3 regions of the Streptomyces sp. BK022 genome follow, and region 1 is predicted to be linked to each of the others. Evidence: riboswitches for the same ligand, from Rfam matches in the RefSeq annotation. Region 1 holds a riboswitch; each other region holds the start of a gene.
The links. A riboswitch is a leader RNA that binds a small molecule or an ion and turns the genes downstream of it on or off. The one in region 1 is predicted to bind thiamine pyrophosphate.

Region 1 (2,260 bases):
GGTGCACGCCGGGCGCCTGGTCCGTGCCGGGCAGCCGGACCGGTTCGGCACCGGTGGCGAGGACCAGCACGTCGTACGGGACGGGCCCGGCGGTGGTGTCCACCTCGCGGTCGGCGGGGCGGACGCCGAGCGCCTCGCGGCCCAGCCGGAGATCGATGCCGAGCGAGGCGAAGTCCACGTCGAAGGCGGAGCCGTCGGCGGTGCCCAGCAGGACGGCCTTGGACAGCGGGGGCCGGTCGTACGGCTGGTGCGCCTCGGCGCCGATCAGGGTGACGGGCCCGGCGAAGCCCCCTTCGCGCAGGGCGACGGCGGTCTGCACCCCGGCCATCCCCGCCCCGACGACGACCACGCGCCGTTCCTGTGCCTGGCCCGCCGAAGATCTCTGCTCGCTCACACGGTCACCTTAGGTCACTGACTCTCCGTCAGTCAGTGCGCTGCGGCACCGACCTCTTCCACCACGCTGGTGCCCGCGCCCGGCCCGGATTCCCATTGCCACTCCTCCTCCAGCCTCAGGCGGCCGTCGGGCAGTTCGACCACGGTGGAGACGCAGTGCCCGGAGGCGGTGGTGCCGTCGTGCCGGAGCTGCACGTAGCGGAAGTCGAGCCGGTCCCCGGCGCGGGTGCCGACGAGGTGGCCGCGCGCGATGTCGCCGCCCGCGTACTCGGCCCAGATCCGCCCCTCGCTCTCGTGGTAGGCGAACCGGGTCCCGGTGCCCACCTGGCCAGGTGCCTGGTCGGTCACGGGGGCGAGGGTGAGTCCGTCGAGCGAGCGGGGCATGGGCGAGGGCTCCCTTACGGGTGAACTGGGCGGGCGGCTAGGCTGGCCACCGTAACTGCACTCGCGGGAGCCCGGACGCACCGGGCTGAGAGGGAGGCTGGCGGCCTCCGACCGTACGAACCTGATCCGGGTCATGCCGGCGAAGGGAGGGGCGGGACGCCCATGCCGTCACATACGTCCGAACGACCCGGTGCTCCGGACGTCCTCGTCGTCGGGGGCGGGATCATCGGCCTGGTCACCGCCTGGCGCGCGGCCGGGCGGGGGCTCACCGCCGCCGTGGTGGACCCCGTTCCCGGCGGCGGGGCCGCGCGGGTCGCGGCCGGGATGCTCGCCGCCGTCACCGAGTTGCACCACGGCGAGGAGGGGCTGCTCGCCCTGAACCTGGCCTCCGTGCGCCGCTATCCCGGTTTCGCCGCCGAGCTGGCCGAGGCCACCGGCCACGACCTCGGCTACCGCCGCTCGGGCACGCTGGCCGTCGCCTTCGACACCGACGACCGCGCCCAGCTCCGCGAGGTGCACGAGCTGCAGCTCCGGTGCGGACTGGACTCCCAGTGGCTGTCCGGGCGGGAGTGCCGCCGGCTGGAACCGATGCTGGCGCCCGGTGTGCGGGGCGGACTGCGGGCCGACGGCGACCACCAGATCGACCCCAGGCGGCTGGCCGCCGCGCTGCTCGCCGCCTGCGAGCGGGCCGGGGTGGCCTTCCACCGCACGTGGGCCGCGCGGCTCGACACCGCCGCGGACCGGGCCACCGGGATCACCACGGCGGACGGGACCTCGCTGGCCGCAGGTCAGGTGGTGCTGGCGGGCGGCAGCCTCAGCGGGCGGCTACCGGGCGTGCCCGAGGCGCTCGTACCGCCGGTGCGCCCGGTGAAGGGACAGGTGCTGCGGCTGACCGTGCCGCCCCGGTACCGGCCGTTCCTCAGCCGTACGGTGCGGGCCGTGGTGCGCGGCGGGCCGGTGTACCTGGTGCCGCGCGAGAACGGCGAGCTGGTGATCGGCGCGACCACCGAGGAGCTGGGGTACGACACCACGGTCACCGCGGGCGGGGTGTACGAGCTGCTGCGCGACGCCCATGAGCTGGTGCCCGGCATCACCGAGCTGCCGCTCACCGAGACCCTGGCCGGCCTGCGCCCCGGTTCCCCCGACAACGCCCCGCTGCTCGGCCCCTCGGGCCTGGCCGGCCTGCTGCTGGCCACCGGGCACCACCGCAACGGCGTGCTGCTCACCCCCGTCACCGGGGACGTCATGGCCGACGTGCTGTGCGGCGCGGGCCTGCCCGAGGTGGCGCGCCCGTTCTCGCCGCGCCGCTTCGCCGCCCCCTCCCCCACCCTGGAGCGCTCCGCATGAACATCCTGGTCAACGGCGAGCGCCGCGAGGTGGCGCCCGGCACCGCCCTGGACGCCGTCGTCCGCGTCCTCACCCCGGCGCCCTCCGGGGTGGCCGCCGCCGTCAACGAGACCGTGGTCCCGCGCACCCGGTGGGC
Region 2 (2,260 bases), on a different contig from region 1:
CGATCGACGGGTAGAGCCCGTGGATCAGGCCGGTGTTGTCGTCGGTGTTGCCGGTGAGCGCGGCCCAGCCGATGAACTGCGAGCCCAGGACGCCGATCAGCAGCAGCGAGACCAGCGTGCCGAGCACCGCTACGGAGGTGCGGGCCGAGAGGCCATGGCACATGTACAGGGCGATCAGCATGATCGCGCTCGACCCGACCACCGCCACCAGCAGCGGGTTCGAACCCTGGAGCACCGCGGGCATGATGAACAGGGTCAGTACCAGGAAGCTGACCGCCAGGGCCACCAGCGCCATGACGCCGCGCAGCCGGCCCACCACCACGACGGCGACCGCGAAGATCCCGGCGAGCAGGGCCATGGGGAACGTGCGGTTCAGATCCGTGACCGCGTACTGGAGCTCCTTCGGCGCCTTGGGCTCGTAGGCGACCACCACCTTGTCGCCCTGGTGCAGCTGCCGGGTCTGGTCCGGCTGCACCAGCTCGGTGAAGGTGCGGCCCTTGTCCTTGCCGGTGTCGACCCGGACCGTGGCCTTCTTGCAGGGGCCCTTCTTGTCCTCCTGGGCGCCCTGAGCGCCGCCGGTGGCGGAGGGGTCGCCGACGGGGGCCTGCCCGCCCGCGCCACCGACCTGGCAGCTCACGGAGGTCACCGTGGTGACGGTGGCCTGCTGCGTCTGGCGGTCGAAGCCCACGCCGGTGCGCTGGTGCGGGGGCGCGCCTCCGGGCCAGAGCACCACCAGCCCCACCACGACGGCCGCGCTGAACGGGATCAGGATGGCCGCGATGACCTTGCGCAGATGCTTGGAGACCGGTGTGGCGGGGCCGTGACTGTGGGAATGGCCGTGCCCGCCCCCGGAACCGTGCCCGCCGTGCCCATGCCCGCCGTGCCCATCGTGCCCGTGCCCATCGTGGCCGTGCCCACCGTGCCCGTGCCCCTGTCCACCCCCGTCGCCGGGACCTGGTCCGGAGCCGGGCCGGTGGGGTGGGCCGGGAGGAGGGTAGGGAGACTGCTGCGTCGTGGTCACGGCCCGATCATTGCAAGAACGGGGGAGGCCCACTGTTCATCCCGTCACATGGGGCGCTAGCGTGGAGGCACCTTTGCACACGCGGGAGCTCGGAGCACCGGGCTGAGAGGGCGCTGACCTCCGTCGTTGCGATGTTTCACGTGGAACGTGGTTCCCCGTGAACATCTGCGGACGGGAATCGCTGCGTCGACCGCCGAACCTGTTACCGGGTAATGCCGGCGTAGGGAGTAGGTCTCATGACCAACAAGGACGCACGCACGCCTGCCTCCACGCAGAACGCGACGAACAACTCGTCGGGCGAGGAGGCCGGAAAGTCCATCGGCTGGCACAAGGCGTATGTCGCGGGTTCGCGCCCCGACCTGCGCGTGCCGGTCCGTCAGGTGCATCTCACCAACGGGCGGTCGGTCACGCTGTACGACACCTCAGGCCCGTACACCGATCCGGAAGCCGACACCGATGTCCGCCGGGGGCTCGTCCCGCTGCGGGAGAACTGGATCGTCGCCCGTGGCGACACCGAGGAGTACGCGGGCCGTCCGGTCCGCCCCGAGGACGACGGGCTCAAGCACACCTCGCCGCGCGGCGGGCTGCGCAATCTGGACGCCGTCTTCCCGGGACGGCCCCGCCAGCCCCGGCGCGGACGCGCGGGCCGGGCGGTCACCCAGCTCGCGTACGCCCGCCAGGGGGAGATCACGCCGGAGATGGAGTTCGTGGCGCTCCGGGAGAACGTCGCTCCCGAGGTGGTCCGCGACGAGATCGCGGCGGGACGCGCCGTGCTGCCCGCCAATGTGAACCATCCGGAGATCGAGCCGATGATCATCGGTAAGCGGTTCCTGGTGAAGGTCAACGCCAACATCGGCAACTCGGCGGTCACTTCCTCGATCGAGGAGGAGGTGGAGAAGATGACGTGGGCGACCCGCTGGGGCGCGGACACGGTCATGGACCTCTCCACCGGGCGCAACATCCACACCACCCGCGAGTGGGTGCTGCGCAACTCCCCCGTCCCCATCGGCACCGTGCCGCTCTACCAGGCGCTGGAGAAGGTCGACGGCCGGGCCGAGGAGCTGACCTGGGAGATCTACAAGGACACAGTGATCGAGCAGGCCGAGCAGGGCGTGGACTACATGACGGTGCACGCCGGTGTGCGTCTGCCCTACGTCCCGCTCACGGCGAACCGGAAGACGGGCATCGTCTCGCGCGGCGGCTCGATCATGGCCGCCTGGTGCCTGGCGCACCACAAGG
Region 3 (2,260 bases), on a different contig from region 1:
GCACGTGCCGGATGTCGGAGCGGCCCAGCACCTCGGCGAACCGCCCGAGGTGCCAGGTGCCGTCGGCCTTGAGCCCGCGCGCCGTGATCGCGGCGACGGGCCAGGCGAAGAACAGCGCGAAGAACGCGACGGGCAGGGCCATGAGCCCCAGCCGCGCCGCGCTCCCGCGGCCTCGCCGTCCGGCTGCTCGCGCTACTTCAGAACGAGTGACGTCCACGAGCTGACCCACTGGTCGCGGTTGGCGGCGATCTTCCGGGGCGCCATGGTCGCCGGGTTCTTGACGGCGGGCCCGTACTCGGTGAACTCGGCGGGCACCTTCGCGTCCTTGATCACGGGGTACACGAACATGTTCAGCGGCATGTCCTGCTGGAACTGCTTCGACAGCAGGAAGTCGAGGAACGCCTTGCCGCCCGCGGGGTTCTTCGCGTGGTCCAGCAGGCCGGCGAACTCGACCTGCCGGAAGCAGGTGCCGTCCGAGACACCCGTCGGGGCGGTCTTCGGCTTCTTCTTGGCGTAGATCACCTCGGCGGGCGGCGAGGAGGCGTACGACACGACGAGCGGCCGGTCGCCGCCCGCCTTCCTGCCCTCGGAGGAGCCGGAGAACTCCTGGTAGTACGCCTGCTCCCAGCCGTCGACGACCTTGACGCCGTTGGCCTTCAGCTTCTTCCAGTACCCCTCCCAGCCCTTGTCGCCGTATCCGGCCGCGCTGCCGAGCAGGAAGCCGAGGCCGGGCGAGGAGGTGGCGGCGTTCTCGGTGACCAGGAGGTTCTTGTATTTCGGGTCCGCGAGGTCGGCGAAGGTGCGCGGCGGCTTCAGCTTGTGCTCGGTGAAGTAGGCCTTGTCGTAGTTGACGCAGATGTCGCCTTGGTCGACCGGGGTGACGCGGTGCCCCGCCGCGTCGAGCTGGAAGGCGGGGTCGACCTGCCCGAGGCCCTTGGCGGCGTACGGCTGGAAGAGGCCGTTGTCGAGGGCGCGGGAGAGCAGGGTGTTGTCGACGCCGAAGAAGACGTCGCCCTGCGGGTTGTCCTTGGTGAGGATCGCCTTGTTGACGGCCTGCCCGGCGTCGCCGTCCTTGAGGACGCGCACTTTGTAGCCGGACTGCTTCTCGAAGTCCGCGATCACGTTCTTCGACGCGGCCCACGAGTCGTGGCTGACGAGGGTCACGGTCTTGGTGTCCGCGGCCCCCTTGGTGTCGGCGGACCCGCACGCGGAGAGCGTGAGCAGGCCGAGGCCGGCCGCCGCGGCCACGAAGGTCTTGGTGTGCACTGGTGGTCCTCCTGGGTGGGCCAGGAAGAGACGCGGCCCTGCCCGGACTCCGCGCGGGAGGCCGGGCAGGGCACAACAGCTTGAGTGATGACCGAACTTCCTACCCAGAATGACCTGGGCGAGGTTCAGAGGGTCTGCGGCCTGGTTGCCGCACTCTCAGCGCTGTGGCGCTCCCCTGTCGGAATATGCAGATGTATGACTGGTATGACGTTGTACTGACCGGCCCAGGTTACCGCTCGGTGGCCGCGAGCTGGCCACACGCCCCGTCGATCTCCTGACCGCGGGTGTCCCGGACGGTCACCGGCACGCCGTGCGCGGCGATGGCCTCCACGAACGCCTTCTCGTCCTCGGGACGGGAGGCGGTCCACTTGGAGCCGGGGGTGGGGTTGAGCGGGATCAGGTTGACGTGCACGGGCCTGCCCTTGAGCATCCGGCCGAGCCGGTCACCGCGCCACGCCTGGTCGTTGATGTCCCGGATCAGGGCGTACTCGATGGACAGCCGGCGGCCGGACTTCTCCGCGTACTCGAACCCGGCGTCCAGCACCTCGCGCACCTTCCACCGCGTGTTCACGGGGACGAGGGTGTCGCGCAGCTCGTCGTCGGGGGCGTGCAGCGAGATCGCCAGCCGGCACTTGAAGCCCTCGTCGGCGAAGCGGTGGATGGCGGGGACGAGGCCGACGGTCGACACGGTGATACCGCGCTGGGACAGCCCGAGGCCGTCGGGGGCGGGGTCGGTGAGCGCCCGGATGGCCCCCACGACCCGCTTGTAGTTGGCGAGCGGCTCGCCCATGCCCATGAAGACGATGTTGGAGAGCCGCGCGGGGCCGCCGGGCACCTCGCCGTCCCTCAGCGCCCGCATGCCGTCCACGATCTGGTGCACGATCTCGGCGGTGGACAGGTTCCGGTCGAGGCCCGCCTGCCCGGTCGCGCAGAACGGGCAGTTCATCCCGCACCCGGCCTGGCTGCTGATGCACATGGTGACCCGGTCCGGGTA

Region 2: linked by a shared signal. The riboswitch ahead of thiC (phosphomethylpyrimidine synthase ThiC) and the one ahead of thiO (glycine oxidase ThiO) in region 1 are both predicted to bind thiamine pyrophosphate.
Region 3: linked by a shared signal. The riboswitch ahead of EV284_RS11105 (thiamine ABC transporter substrate-binding protein) and the one ahead of thiO (glycine oxidase ThiO) in region 1 are both predicted to bind thiamine pyrophosphate.

Annotation. Positions count from the first base shown of each region.
Region 1 is NZ_SHKU01000003.1:888,262-890,521, reverse strand. It holds gene EV284_RS15595 (FAD-dependent oxidoreductase) at 1-394, opposite strand, end outside; gene EV284_RS15590 (hypothetical protein) at 427-777, opposite strand; TPP riboswitch at 831-943, shown strand; gene thiO (glycine oxidase ThiO) at 940-2,124, shown strand; gene thiS (sulfur carrier protein ThiS) at 2,121-2,260, shown strand, end outside.
Region 2 is NZ_SHKU01000006.1:176,841-179,100, reverse strand. It holds gene EV284_RS24575 (YibE/F family protein) at 1-1,021, opposite strand, end outside; TPP riboswitch at 1,093-1,265, shown strand; gene thiC (phosphomethylpyrimidine synthase ThiC) at 1,258-2,260, shown strand, end outside.
Region 3 is NZ_SHKU01000002.1:1,087,601-1,089,860, reverse strand. It holds gene EV284_RS11110 (iron ABC transporter permease) at 1-142, opposite strand, end outside; gene EV284_RS11105 (thiamine ABC transporter substrate-binding protein) at 193-1,266, opposite strand; TPP riboswitch at 1,346-1,453, opposite strand; gene rlmN (23S rRNA (adenine(2503)-C(2))-methyltransferase RlmN) at 1,496-2,260, opposite strand, start outside.